One region of the Methylosinus sp. sav-2 genome, then DNA from elsewhere that is predicted to be linked to it. Evidence: predicted binding sites of a transcription regulator. Region 1 holds the regulator's gene; each other region holds the start of a gene.
What was found. Region 1 encodes LexA, which represses DNA repair genes until DNA is damaged. Its sites were predicted from a motif close to TGTTCNNNNTGTGTTCNG; they were not measured.
Positions count from the first base shown of each region.

Region 2: the regulator LexA is predicted to act here: its motif matches at 2,113-2,130, upstream of ssb (single-stranded DNA-binding protein).
Region 3: the regulator LexA is predicted to act here: its motif matches at 1,956-1,973, upstream of parE (DNA topoisomerase IV subunit B).
Region 4: the regulator LexA is predicted to act here: its motif matches at 1,790-1,807, upstream of EDE12_RS19540 (PA0069 family radical SAM protein).

Region 1 is NZ_SOEJ01000002.1:215,558-219,099, forward strand. Features, by position in the region: gene EDE12_RS07190 (LLM class flavin-dependent oxidoreductase) at 1-22, shown strand, start outside; gene EDE12_RS07195 (DUF433 domain-containing protein) at 142-795, shown strand; gene EDE12_RS07200 (DUF5615 family PIN-like protein) at 792-1,190, shown strand; gene lexA (transcriptional repressor LexA) at 1,351-2,055, shown strand; gene EDE12_RS07210 (AsmA family protein) at 2,298-3,542, shown strand, end outside.
Region 2 is NZ_SOEJ01000018.1:20,256-23,797, forward strand. Features, by position in the region: gene EDE12_RS19115 (hypothetical protein) at 1-408, opposite strand, end outside; gene EDE12_RS19125 (DNA-binding protein) at 942-1,172, opposite strand; gene EDE12_RS19130 (helix-turn-helix domain-containing protein) at 1,277-1,750, shown strand; gene ssb (single-stranded DNA-binding protein) at 2,222-2,749, shown strand; gene EDE12_RS19140 (YgiQ family radical SAM protein) at 2,844-3,542, opposite strand, start outside.
Region 3 is NZ_SOEJ01000012.1:61,080-64,621, forward strand. Features, by position in the region: gene EDE12_RS17285 (helix-turn-helix domain-containing protein) at 1-285, opposite strand, end outside; gene EDE12_RS17290 (DJ-1/PfpI family protein) at 385-1,053, shown strand; gene EDE12_RS17295 (2OG-Fe(II) oxygenase) at 1,127-1,747, shown strand; gene parE (DNA topoisomerase IV subunit B) at 2,018-3,542, shown strand, end outside.
Region 4 is NZ_SOEJ01000019.1:34,088-37,629, reverse strand. Features, by position in the region: gene EDE12_RS19545 (ribonuclease HII) at 1-335, opposite strand, end outside; gene EDE12_RS19540 (PA0069 family radical SAM protein) at 417-1,598, opposite strand; gene EDE12_RS19535 (ATP-binding protein) at 1,999-3,513, shown strand.

The DNA of each region.
Region 1 (3,542 bases):
GGAGGCGGCGGCGGCGCAGTAGAGGGGGCGATTGAGTTCCGCTCTCATAACCGTTGCGTTCCAGCGGCTATCGGCGCCTGTCATGGTTCGGCCATCGAATTTCTATCTTTTGCGGCCTATTTAAACGCGGTAGGGTGCTTTATGGCTCACAATCCGCCTAATGAGATCGTTTCGGCCTTTACGGAGGAGCAGGCGTCCCGTCTTACCGGGATTACTGTGAATCAGCTCCGTTATTGGGACAAGACGCGACTGTTTTGCCCACAGTTTGCCGCCACGGATCGTCGTGCGCCGTTCAGTCGCGTCTATTCGTTTCAGGATATCGCCGCCTTAAGAGTGTTGAATGTGCTGACGAAGCAGTATTCTGTGTCGGTGCAGCATATTCGCGAAGTGGCAAAAAGGCTGTGCTCCATGGACAATGGAGCATGGGCTCGAACGACTCTGTATGTTCTCAAGCGGAAAGTGAATTTTGTAGACCCAGCCGATGGGAAGCAAAAAGAGATCGTCAGCGGACAATATGCGATAGGGATACCGCTTGAAAAAGTGGTCTCGGATACCAAGCGCGACGTGCAGCAAATGTCTGAACGCTCCTCTTCGATGATAGGGACGGTGGAGACGCATCGGCACGTCGTTAGTAATTCTCCCGTAATCGCTGGGACGCGAGTTCCTGTGAAAGCGATCAAGAGCTTTGCCGACGCTGGATACACTGTCGAGCAGATTCGATCTGAATATCCGACGCTTACGAGAGAAGACATAGAAGCCGCTATTTCTTACAAGTCGAAAAACAAGGCCGCGTGACAGAGAAGATTCGCCTACGTTTGTTCCTCGATGAATGCGTGCCGGACAGCGTCGGGCGCGTCTTTTCCGATGCGGGACACCACGTAATCTATCTTCGAGACGCCGGCGCGCGAGGGTCGCCAGACCCGCTTGTTTGCACATTGGCCGAAGCAAACGAGGCGATCCTCGTGAGCCTCGACGGCGATATGAAGCAGCTCGCGAAAGAAAATGGGATCAGTAAAAGGCGATTTATAAATCTGAGCCTTATCAAATTTTCGTGTGAAACCGTGAAGGCTGCGCAGCGCGCTGCAGACGCGATGTCGGTGATCGAGCACGAGTGGCGCCGAAGCCGAGACCGCGAAGGAAGGCGTGTTTTCGTCGAGATTTATCCGGGAACGATCTCGATCAAGCGTTGAATTGGGCTCAGCGCTCGACCAATTGGGTATTCGCGTCACCGCCCTTGCAGAACGCACCGAGAACGCTTATCCTCCCGTTCATGATTTGTTTATGAACCCGCGCCATCATGGCCGGGTTCGGACGTGGCGCGACGCGGGCGGGCGGCGCCGGGGGGCTTCCATGCTGACCAAGAAACAGAGCGATCTGCTGCGCTTCATCCATGAGCGCCTGAAGGAGACCGGCGTGCCGCCCTCCTTCGACGAGATGAAGGACGCGCTCGATCTGCGCTCCAAATCCGGCATTCACAGGCTCATTCTCGCGCTCGAGGAGCGCGGCTTCATCCGCCGACTGCCCAATCGCGCCCGCGCGCTCGAGGTGCTGCGCCTGCCCGAATCGGCGACGCCTCGCGTCGCCGCGCGCGGCGGCAAATTCTCGCCCTCGGTCATTGAGGGCGCGCTCGGCCGCGTGCGCCCCGTCCCGGCCGGCGAGCCGGAGTCCGATCAGCAGGTGGCGATTCCGGTCATGGGCCGCATCGCCGCCGGCACGCCCATTTCCGCTCTGCAGAATCGCAGCCACACCATCAGCCTGCCGCCGGATATGCTCGGCGGCGGCGAGCATTTCGCGCTCGAGGTGCGCGGCGATTCGATGATCGAGGCCGGCATTCTCGACGGCGACGTCGTCGTGGTGAAGAAGCAGGACAGCGCCGACACCGGCGATATCGTCGTCGCCCTCATCGACGAGGAGGAGGCGACATTGAAGCGCCTGCGCAAGCGCGGCGCCTCCATAGCGCTGGAGGCCGCCAATCCGGCCTATGAGACGCGCATTTTCGGGCCGGATCGCGTCCGCATCCAGGGGCGTCTGGTCAGCCTTCTGCGCAAATACTGAGAGCCTCGCGCCGCCACGATCTCGCCGCCCTTTGCCGCCATGGTCCGGCCTCGCGCGCTTTTGGCGCGCGGGCCTTTTCGCGTAGCGGCAGAGCGATAAAGGCATGTTGCTCTCGTCTCGCGCCCTCGCCGAGGGCGCGCGCTGTGTCGCCAGCGGCCCGCGGCCGCCCGCTTCTTTTCTACATGGACGATGGAATGTCGCACTCGACCGGCCCGCTGCGCGAAATCGAAGGATCCAAGCCCTTGGGCCAAAGCCGCCGCCTGCCTTTCCCGCGCCTCTCGCGCCGCTGGCTGATCGCTCTCGGCGCCGTCGCCGCAGTGGCGCTCGGCGCGGCGCTCGCGCCTTGGACCTTCTCGACCAATGCGCTGCTCGAGGAGATTTCGGGCCAGCTCAACGCCTCCTCCGGGCTGTTCATCGCCGCCAAAGGCCGCTCGACCTTCTCGCTGCTGCCGCGCCCGCACATCACCATAGACAGCATCGCCTTCGCCGATCCCAATGCGGCGCTGACTATCGAGGCCGAGAGGCTGCACGGCAATGTGCTGCTGCTGCCGCTGCTCGCCGGCCGTTTGGAAATCGCCGATATCGAGCTCATCCGCCCCGCCATAGAGGTCGATCTCGATCGCAAGCCGATGAGCACGGCCGGCGCGGCCGTGCGCGCCGCGGCGGCGCGGCCCTCGACGCCGGCGGCCGAGAAGGCCGATCGCGCCCGGCTCGGCGGCGTCTCCATCGTCTCCGGCGTCGCAAGGCTCAAATATTCGGGCGGCGAGGAAACGCTGCAGGACATTGACGCGACGCTCGATTGGCGCACCGTCGGCTCGCCGGCGACGCTCGACGCCGCTTTCTCCTGGGGCGGCGAGCGGCCGCGCGCCATGCTCTGGGTGCTGAAGCCCGGCGCGCTGCTGCGCGGCGAGCAGACGCCGGTCACTGTGCGGCTCGATTCGGACAGCGTCCGTCTGGAGGCGGAAGGCTTCGGCCAGATCGGCGCCAAGCCGCGCTATATGGGGCGCCTCACCGCCTCCTCGCCCTCGCTGCGCCATGCGCTCGGCCTCGCCAAGGTGAGCGCGCCGCTGCCCGGCGCCTTCGAGAATGTGCAGCTCTCCGCCAAGGCCAGCGTCGGCCTGCGCGATTTTCAGCTCACCGATGTGAAGCTCTCGGCCGACGACAATGAGTTCGAGGGCACATTCGCGCTGCGCCACGAGGGCGACAAGCCCATCGTCCATGCGACTCTCGCCAGCAATTTCGTGTCGCTGAAGCCGATGATCGCCGATCTGCCGCCGCTCTCCGGCGCCGACGGCCAATGGAGCCGCGACGCTTTCACCCTGCCGAATATTCAGGACGCCGATGTCGATCTACGACTTTCGGCGACGCGCGCCCGCATATTGCGGCTGAATCTCGAGGACGCCGCTCTATCGCTGCTGCTGCGCGGCGGAAGGCTCGAGCTCTCGCTCGCCGAGGCGCAGGCCTATAAGGGGACGGTGAAGGGCCGC
Region 2 (3,542 bases), on a different contig from region 1:
GACAGTCGCCCAGAGACGGGCCGTCGCCACATCGAACCAACAAATCGCTTTCGCGTATCGCTGTAGGCCTTCGACCTCGGGCAACAGGAAGTCGAGCGGGTGAACGTCGCCGACGATGATGTCCATGGGCCAGAGCCCTTCGATCGTTCGGAGAATGCCCGGATTGTCGTCGTCGAACTTCTTCCGGTCTTTGTGATGCTCGCCGACGCGACGATAGTCGTCTTCGGCCTTCACAACCCACATAGGAACTTTGCAAGAGCCGGGAGGGGGCTCGAAGCCGGCTTCACGTATGATCTCTTCGAGGAAGCGCGAGGCTTTCCAACGTATGTTGTTGATACCCTCAAGGTTCTTGTGTTGGGCGCGGATGAAGTCGAGCAGCCGCTTCTTCACTTCGGTCAAATCGATCATGTCTTTGAACTCCCTGTCGCATCGAATGGAAACGATCGCCTTCGACGCGCCATGATCGGCGCGCTTCTTTCGGCCGAGGGCGACGAGGCCGCGTTCGTCGTATTCGCGCAGCCAACGGCGGACCGTGTCCGGCGCCAGTGTTTCGAGCCGCCCTGTCGCGGGGTTGAGGATAGGTCGCTCGCATATGGCGCGGATCGCATCGGCGCGAGCCGTCGAACCTTTCGGATGTTCGCCGGCCCTATGAACGATGTCGAAACGCCACTCACGAATGAGGGCTTGGCCTTCGAGCGGCGCGGGAAGGGCTTTCGGAGAGGCTTTGAGCGCCTCTTGAAGGCCGAGCGGGAGACTGTCGAGGCGGACCTCGTAGCGGACGCCGCTTCGGCCGCCGCCCCGGTGGCCCTTGACGGTGCGAACGATCAGTGTGGCACCGCGCCAAGGCTTTCCTACGGAAGCGCGGCACAAAGCGCGCCGCGCGTTTCGCTCGTCAACTCCACTCAAGTCGGCCAGTTCTTGAGAGGAAAGCCAGCTCATACTCAGGAGGCTTTCCGGGGCTGCGGCTTGAGACCTGCGGCGACTGCGATTTTGTGGCTGACGCCGCGCTTCGCTTTCAATTCCCCACGCAGGACGCCATAGACCGTCCGGACGTTGAAGCCGCGCTGCCGTGCCCAGTCGGTAATTGAGATGCCGTTCTCTTCCAAGGCGGTTTTGAAATGATTGGCTTTGTCTGTCATTGTAACTCCCATAGATGGGTGGCGTGGTGCCATTAAAGCTACATGGAGCTGCCAAAATGTCAACAGAACTTGGAGCCAAAACGGCAGCTATCTCGCAGCCGGCCGAGTCCGTCTCCGCAGCCGCCGTAATCGAGCGGATGAAGAAAGTTGCAGAGTGCCCCACGGACGCGGGCTTGGCAGCCGCCATAAACACGTCAAGATCAAATATAGCTAAGTGGAAGAAGCGTAATTCCGTGCCATATGCGGAGATATCGAAGTTCTCTGCGCAGTTTATGACGCCTGTTGACTATCTTATTACAGGCAATCAAGCTGGAAAGCACCGTGTTGCGACCAGCGTGCTCAATGACAGAGTGCTCGCGATATTACTAAAGGACTTTTTTGCGAAGTCGTTGCTTTTTGTTCCGAAGGAGCGTGATCCAAGTGACTATGCGAAATGGCTGGCGCGGAAGATTGCGCGTCATTACAACGATATAGAAGATATTGTACAGAAGCTTGAGGCGGGCCTCAAAATGAGCCGCCGCGATGCTGAGGAGGCTGCCATTGTGGCAGCTGAGGCGATCTTCTTCGATCTTTCGGGCACGACCCAGAGCGACCAAGTTGGCGACGAATAGCCGGGTCCGAAGTGCTGCCTTAGTGGCAACGCCTACCTATCCGCACCTATATCCGCACCTTGGGCGCAGCCCGACGACCATATCCTCACCCATATCCGCACCTAAATGTTTGCCATCCTATTGATGTGTCGGCAGCTTCCATGCGATTACCGACAAATAGCTCTGTCCGTCGTCGACAAATAGCTCTGTCCGACCATCGCAGCAGCGTCCGCACCCTGTTTCCCACGTGCGGACAAATCATCATATTGAAGGTACTCGCTAATCTACGGTCAGATCGACAAATAGCTCTGACCGCCGCCGACATTTATCGATGTCCCCCCCAACAGGAGGCGGGGGGCGTTGCGCGTCACGGCGGGAGGTGCTAGAACAAAAAAAGAACATCGCGTGAATTGTGGACAAGGCGGCGGAACGTCTTCGCGCTCGCGCGTTTCGGACTAAGGTGCCGCGAGCATCATCAAGGCGGAGAGGATCATGGCGGGCAGCGTCAACAAGGTCATATTGGTCGGCAATCTCGGGCGTGACCCTGAAGTGCGCACGCTGCCCTCGGGCGACCGCGTCGTCTCTTTCTCCGTGGCGACGACGGAATCCTGGCGCGACCGCAACACAGGCGAGCGCAAGGACCGCACGGAGTGGCACAATGTGTCGATCTTCAACGAGAATTTGGGGAAGATCGCCGAGCAATATTGCCGCAAGGGCTCCAAGATCTATCTCGAGGGCCAGCTGCAGACGCGCGAATATCAGGACAAGGACGGCATTCAGCGCCGCGCGACCGATGTGGTGCTGCAGCGTTTCCGCGGCGAGCTGACTCTGCTCGACAGCAAGGGCGGCGGCCGCGGCGAGGGCGATTATGAAGGCGGCGGCGGCTCCTATCAGTCGAGCGGCGGCGGCTCCAGCTTCGGCCGCTCCTCGCCGATGGAACGCCCGCCCGCCGAGCGCTCCCCGGCGCCGGCCGGCGGCGGACGTTTGTCGGAGCAGCTCGACGACGATATTCCGTTCTGAGTCCAGAGGGAGATCGCGAGCCCTCGATGAAGGGCGGGGTCTGTTCCCTCCCCCGCGAAGCGGGGGAGGGCCGGGGAGGGGGCGCTCGAAATCTCTATGAGCTCCGCGAGCGCAGCCCATTCGTCCGGAACTCCCGCGACTGCGTCCGCGCGCCCTTCTGGCCCGTGCGGTGGCCTTCGCCGGCCTTGCCGGTTCCCACCGGTTGCCAGCCCGGCACGAGATGATGCTTGCCGGGGCCGATGAGATCGGCGCGGCCCATGGCTTTCAGCGCCTCGCGCAGCACCGGCCAATTCTCGGGATCGTGATAGCGCAGAAAGGCCTTGTGCAGGCGGCGCTGGCGCAGGCCCTTCACGGCGTCGACCTTTTCCGACGCGCCGCGGCGCACCGGCTTCAGCGGATTGAAGCCCGAATGATACATGGCCGTCGACAGCGCCATGGGCGATGGCAGATAGGTCTGCACCTGATCGGCGCGATAGCCGTTCTTTTTCAGCCACAGCGCCAGATTCAACATATCCTCGTCGCTCGTGCCCGGATGCGCGGCGATGAAATAGGGGATGAGGAAATATTGCTTCTTGGCCGCCTGCGCCGCCGCGTCGAACAGACGCTTGAAGCGGTCGTATGAGCCAATGCCGGGCTTCATCATCTTGGAGAGCGGGCCGCTCTCCGTATGTTCGGGCGCGATTTTGAGATAGCCGCCGACATGATGCTCGACCAGCTCGCGCACATAGGCCGGGCTCTTCACCGCGAGATCATAGCGCACGCCCGAGGCCACCATCACTTTCTTGACGCCGGG
Region 3 (3,542 bases), on a different contig from region 1:
CGCGCGCGTCGCTGCGCGGGCGACGAAAGCGAGAGTCGCTCTGTCCGTGGCGGCGGCGCGCGTGCCGAGGCCTCCGGCGATCAGCAGCGTGTCGCAACGTCGCGCCGCGGCGAAGCCCCCGGCCGCTATGGCGACGCCGGAAGAGGAGCGCACGACGCCCGGCGCGACGGCGATCGTCCGTATCGCATAGGCGCCGGGGACGATGCGCGCGGCGATCTCGAATGCGGCGATCGGACCCGCGGCGTCGAGAATCTGAAAATCCTCGAAGATCAGCAGAGCGATGATCCGCGCGCTCATGGCTTTGTCTGAAAAAGTGGGAAAACCGTCATTTGAGACAGAGCCTAGCGGCGCTACTCTGCCTTCGTCAACAAGGGGAGGCTCGCAATGTCCGACCAAAGCTTTCGCATCGTCTTCGCGATTTTTCCGCGTCTCACTCAGCTCGATTTCACCGGACCTTTCGAGGTGCTGTCGCGGCTGCCCGGCGCGGAGGTCGTCGTCGCCTCGCGCGAGGGCGGCGCCGTCGCTTCCGACACGGGGCTCGAATTCGGCTCGACGCGCGCGCTCGCCAGCGTGGAGCGCTGCGATCTCCTCTGCGTTCCCGGCGGGCCCGGCGTCGAGGCGGCGTCGGTCGATCGCGAATTTCTGGAGCAGATCGCGCGGCTCGCGGAAGGCGCACGCTATGTGACCTCGGTCTGCAACGGCTCGCTGCTGCTCGGCGCCGCGGGGCTTTTGCGCGGCAAGCGCGCCGCCTGCCATTGGGCCTGGCGCGAGCTGCTGCCCTTGTTCGGCGCCGAGCCGGACGCCGCGCGCGTCGTGCGCGACGGCCGCGTCGTCACCGGCGGCGGCGTGACGGCGGGCATTGATTTCGCTTTGACGCTCGCGTCCGATATCGCTGGCGAGCAGGTCGCGCGCGCGATCCAATTGTCGATCGAATATGCGCCGGCGCCGCCTTTCGACAGCGGGCGGCCGGAGACGGCGGGCGCGGCGCTGGTCGAATGGGTGTCGCCGCGTTTCGCCGAGCGAAAGGCGCGTTTCGCGGCTTTGCATGGCTGAGCGATGCGCGGCTTTTTAAGGTGCGGCTTTCTGTGCTCTATCGAGCGCTTCTGTCGCCGCAATGGATGCGCCTATGACCGCCGCCGCCACGCCTGCGCATGTCGTCATCGACGGCTTTCTCGGCGCGGCGCGCGCCGGCGAGCTGATGCAATTCGCGCTGGCGCATGAGAGCGAATTTCACCAATCGCGTTTCTATACAGCCGAGCGCGAGGCGCGCGTCGATACGTCGGTGCGCGATTCTTCGCATCTTCTCGAGCTCGGCCCGCTGCGCGCGGCTTTCTCCGCATCTGTCGACGCCATCCTCGCGCAACTGACGCATGAGCTTCATGTCGGCCTGCCGACCGAAACGAAAAAAGAGATCGAGATGGTGCGCTACGGCGACGGCGGCTTCTTCAAGCGCCACGCCGATGCGCCGCCGCGGCCAGACGGACACGACAGCGTGCGGGCGCTCACGCTCGTCTATTATTTTCACGCGCTGCCCAAGCGTTTCGAGGGCGGCGCGCTGCGGCTCTTTTCGCCGGACGGCTTTGCGGACATAGCGCCGGTCTATGATCGTCTCGTCGCTTTTCCGTCCGCCGCATTGCATGAGGTGCGGACGACGCGCTGCGCGAGCGCCTTTGCCGATGGGAGATTTTCGATCAATTGCTGGGTGAGGCGGGCGCGCGAAGGGCAATCCCCCTCGCCATCATGCTGAGGAGGTCGCGAAGCGACCGTCTCGAAGCACGAGGGCGATCTCCAGAAGGCGGCGCTGACGGTTTTCTCGTCCTTCGAGACGGCGGCTGCGCCGCCTCCTCAGGATGAGGAAACCTCAACCCGATTCTTCTCCAGGTCCGGCGCAGCTTTCGTTTTGGTCGGCTTGGAACAGGCAGAGCGCGAGATAGGCGGACGTCCCTATTCAAAGAAGTTCATTGTATGTTCTCGTACCCCCTCGCGCTCCCCCTCGCGAATCGCTAAAATCCCCTCCATGGCCAAATCCGATGATCTCTTCGGCGGCGCTCCGCGCAAGCCCGCCGCCGCCGCTCCCGCCGCGAAAGCGCCCAAGGCGCCGGCGGAATATGACGCCGCCTCTATCGAGGTGCTCGAGGGGCTGGAGCCGGTGCGGCGGCGGCCGGGCATGTATATCGGCGGCAAGGACGAGGCCGCCATGCATCACCTCTTCGCCGAGGTGCTGGACAATGCGATGGACGAGGCCGTCGCCGGCCACGCCAGCTTCATAGAGGTCACGCTCGAGCCGGAGGGCTGGCTCACCGTCGTGGATAATGGCCGCGGTTTTCCGATCGATCGACACCCGCGGTTTCCGGACAAGACCGGGCTCGAAGTCGCGATGACCATGCTGCACGCCGGCGGCAAATTCGATTCGGGGGCCTATCAAACCTCCGGCGGCCTGCATGGTGTCGGCGTGTCCGTAGTCAACGCCCTGTCGGAGAGGGTTGAGGTCGAGGTGGCCAGAGAGCAGCAGCTCTATCGTCAGGTCTTCTCGCGCGGCCTCGTCGCCAGCAAGTTTGAAAAGCTCGGCCGCATCGCCAATCGCCGCGGCACTAAGGTGCGCTTCAAGCCGGACGCGGAAATCTTCGGCCCGGCGACGCATTGGCGGCCGGCGCGGCTGTTCCGCATGGCGCGCTCCAAGGCCTATCTCTTCGGCGGCGTCGAGATTCGCTGGCATTGCGCTCCGGCGCTGATCGAGCCGGGCTCGGATGTGCCGGCCGAGGCCGTGCTGCGTTTCCCCGGCGGGTTGCGCGATTATCTCACGCGCGAGACCGAGGGCAAGGAGCTGGTCGCCGATCAGCCCTTCGTCGGCAAGGTGCAGCGCGAGGGCGGCCATGGCTCGCTCGAATGGGCCATCGCCTGGTTCTCCAATGAGGACGGTTTTTCCCACTCCTATTGCAACACGATTCCGACGCCGGACGGCGGCACGCATGAGGCGGGCTTTCGCCTCGCTCTGCTGCGCGGCTTGAAGGATCACGCCGAGCGCATCGGCCAGGCCAAGCGCGCCGCCAATGTGACGGCCGAGGACCTCATGGGCCAGTCGGCGGCGATGATCTCCGTCTTTATTCGCGAGCCGGAATTCCAGGGCCAGAACAAGACGCGGCTGATGAATGTCGAGGCTTCGCGCCTCGTCGAAGGGACGGTGCGCGACGCTTTCGACCATTGGCTCGCCGGCGCGCCGTCGCAGGCGACCAAGCTCCTCGATTTCGCGGTGGAGCGCTCCGAGGAGCGGCTTCGCCGACGCGCCGAGAAGGAGCAGGCCAGGAAATCCCCGACGCGCAAATTGCGCCTGCCGGGCAAGCTCGCCGATTGCACCAATACGTCATCGCAAGGCTCGGAGATTTTCATCGTCGAGGGCGATTCCGCTGGCGGCTCCGCCAAGGCCGCGCGCGACCGCGCCAGCCAGGCCGTGCTGCCTTTGCGCGGCAAGATTCTCAATGTCGCCTCGGCGGGGCGCGAGAAGCTCGCCGCCAATCAGCAGCTCGCCGATCTGGTGCAGGCGC
Region 4 (3,542 bases), on a different contig from region 1:
ACGAAGCCCGGCGCGATATGAAGCGCGGCGACGGCGCGCGCCATGGCCAGCAGCGCGGCGCGGCGAATATTCAGCCGATCGATCTCCTCGACGCTGGCGAAAGCGACGCCGATGGCGAGCGCGCTGGAGACGATTCGCTCGAAGGCGGCGTCCCGCGCCTTGGCGGACAGAGCCTTCGAATCGTCGACGCCATCCGGCAGACGGTCAGGATCGAGAATCACGGCAGCGGCCGCGACCGGGCCGGCGAGCGGCCCGCGCCCGACCTCGTCGACGCCGGCGATGGGTCGAGCGCCGCCGCGCAGGACGCGCGTCTCGGTGAGAAAATGGGGAGGCATGCTCGCTCGGCTCGTCGAAAAAGGGCGGCTGAAACAAACACAGCGGCGGAGCCGGAGCAATCGGCCCCGGCGCGCCTTTTTTTAAAAAAGGCTCAGCTGCTCGGCGTCGCTGCGCGGCGGCCGGAACAGATCGGCGCGCAGCCGCGTGCGGGAAAAGCCGAGACGCTGCGCCGCCAGCTCGAAACGACGGCCGATCATCCAGGCGTAAGGGCCGTCGCCGCTCATGCGCTTGTCGAAGGAAGGGTCGTAGAGCTTGCCGTCGCGCGCCGAGCGCACCAGCGAAAGCACATGCCGCGCCTTGGCCGGAAAATGGGTGACGAGCCATTCGCTGAACAATTCGCGCAGCTCGAGCGGCAGCCGCAGCATCACATAGCCGGCCTCGCGCGCGCCGGCGGCATGGGCGCGCGTCAATATGGTCTCGATCTCGGCGTCATTGATCGCCGGAATGATCGGCGCGACCAGAACCGCGACCGGAATTCCCGCCTCGGCCAGCCGCTCGATCGTGGCGAGCCGCCGCTCCGGCGAGGCGGCGCGCGGCTCCATCGCCCGCGCCAAGGCCGGATCGAGCGTCGTCAGCGAGATCGCGACCTTGACCAGACCCTTGCGCGCCATAGGCGCGAGAATGTCGATGTCGCGAACGACCAGCGATGATTTCGTCACTATGCCGATCGGATGATCGGCGCGGCTCGCCACCTCGAGCAAGCCGCGCGTGACGCGATAGCGCTTCTCGAGCGGCTGATAGGGGTCGGTATTGGCGCCGACGGCGATGGTCTTGGGCGAATAATTGCGCGCCGACAATTCGCGCTCGAGCAATTGCGCCGCGCCTTCCTTGACGAAAATCTCCGTCTCGAAATCGAGGCCCGGAGAGAGGCCCATATAGGCGTGGCTCGGCCGCGCATAACAATAGACGCAGCCATGCTCGCAGCCGCGATAGGGATTGATGGATCGGTCGAAGGAAATGTCCGGCGAGTCGTTGCGCGTGATGATCGTCTTCGCCCGCTCGACATGGACATTGGTGCGGAACTCGCCGAGCTCCTCCAGCCCATTCCAGCCGTCATCGGCCTCGACGCGCCGCTCGCGCTCGAAACGGCCGCTCTCATTGGAGAGCGCGCCGCGCCCGCGCCGCCGCGCCGGATCGACGATCGGACGCTCCTCGCTGGAAAAATTCACGACCGCTCCGATCGCCTCACGGCTCAGCTGCGCCGCCCGGCGCCAGTCGCTCTTCTCCGATTTCTCGATCAGACGTTTCGCCGAGCTCGCCATGGCGATGATCTCCTTGCCGGCCCTGCGGCCGGCGTCTCGCCGGGCGCCGGCCTCGCTTCGGCTCGCGGCGCGAGACGCCCATGCGCGACACTGGGGCGCCTCGCGACCGCGAGCCTCGATGCGACGCTTACAACGGCTACTTACAACTCTAGGGGACTTGTTTACGCACGCTCAGAACATTTGACGAACAAGAGAACACATACGGAACAAACGAGGCCGAGTCAAGCGGCGGCGGCGCGGCCGGTCACAAAGAGAATGGAACGGAGAAAAGGCGCCCGGAGCACGCCGCCGACAGCGCGCGCTTGTCCACAGGCTGCGCGACGCAGTTGAACGCGCGGCGCGAATCGATATGACTCCGCGCCATGATCTTTCCCTCCTTCACGGCCGGAGGGGCGCCGCGATGACGGCGCCCGCCAAGGTTTCCATCGATCTCGGGACCCGCGCCGATGGCGGCGTCGCAACGCTCGATCTCGAGGAGCTGCTGGCGACGCGCCTTCTGGTGCAGGGCAATTCCGGCTCCGGCAAATCGCATCTGCTGCGCCGCCTGCTGGAGCAGAGCGCGCCCTGGGTGCAGCAGGCGATCATCGATCCGGAAGGCGATTTCGTCACGCTGGCCGAGCGCTACGGCCATGTGGTGGTGGACGCCCGCTGCGGCATCGCCGATCTCACGCGCATCGCCGCGCGCGCCCGCCAACACCGCGTCTCTGTGGTGCTCGATCTCGAAGGGCTGGACGCCGAGCAGCAGATGCACGCCGCCGCCGCTTTTCTCGGCGGGCTTTTCGACGCCGAGCGCGACCAATGGTATCCGCTGCTCGTCGTGGTGGACGAGGCGCAGCTCTTCGCGCCCGCCGTCGCCGGCGAAGTGTCGGACGAGGCGCGCAAAGCCTCGCTCGGCGCCATGACCAATCTCATGTGTCGCGGCCGCAAGCGAGGTCTCGCCGGCGTCATCGCCACGCAGCGCCTCGCCAAGCTCGCCAAGAATGTCGCGGCGGAGGCGTCCAATTTTCTCATGGGCCGCACTTTCCTCGACATAGACATGGCGCGCGCCGCCGATCTGCTCGGCATGGAGCGGCGGCAGGCGGAAATGTTCCGCGATTTGCAGAGCGGCAATTTCGTCGCGCTCGGCCCGGCCATGGCGCGCCGCCCGCTGCCCGTGCGCATCGGCCCGGTGGAGACTTCCGCGCGCAATGTCAGCCCCAGGCTGCTGCCGCTGCCGGAGGCCGGCGCCGACGACGCGCATCTCATTTTCACGCCCGGCGCCAATGAAGCGCGCTTCGAGGCCCCGCGCCGGCCGCCGCCGCCCGCGCCGACCGCCGATGTGCTGGCGCGGCTCGCCCGCAGCGCGCCGCCGGCGCCGCCCGCCGCCGAGTCGCCGCCGAGCATTTCGCCCGAGCAGCGTCAGGCTGCGATCGATTCGGCGCTGCGCGAGATTTTGAGCGACAGCGACGCCAACTTCCGCACCATCGCCGTGCTCTATCAGGATTTTCTGGTGCGCTGCCGGATTCGCCGCATCGGCGGCGAGCCCTTGAGCCTGCCCGCCTTCCGCCGCCGCCTCGCCGTGGCCCATGCCGGCATTGAGCTCGCGGAAGCCGAGTCCGCGGATTCGCCCTGGGCCGAGGTGCTCGCAATGGCCGGCGCTCTGCCGGAGGATATGCAGGGCGTTTTTCTATCGCTGGCGCGCGCGGCCTTCGACCATCGCCCCTGCCCTTCCGACGCCGATGTCGCCAGCGCCTATGGCACGCGCTCGCCCGGACGGGCGCGGCGGCTGCTCGCCTATATGGAGGAACAGCAGGCGATCGTCTGCCGTCTCGACCAGCGCGGCTGGCGGATCGTCGCCATTCCCGGCGTCGCTTGGGAGACAGAGCCTGGCGATCCGGGCGCCGCAGCGACGACGACCGAGGCGAGTTCCGCCTGACGATTTCTGAGGATTGCTGTCGCCCGGCC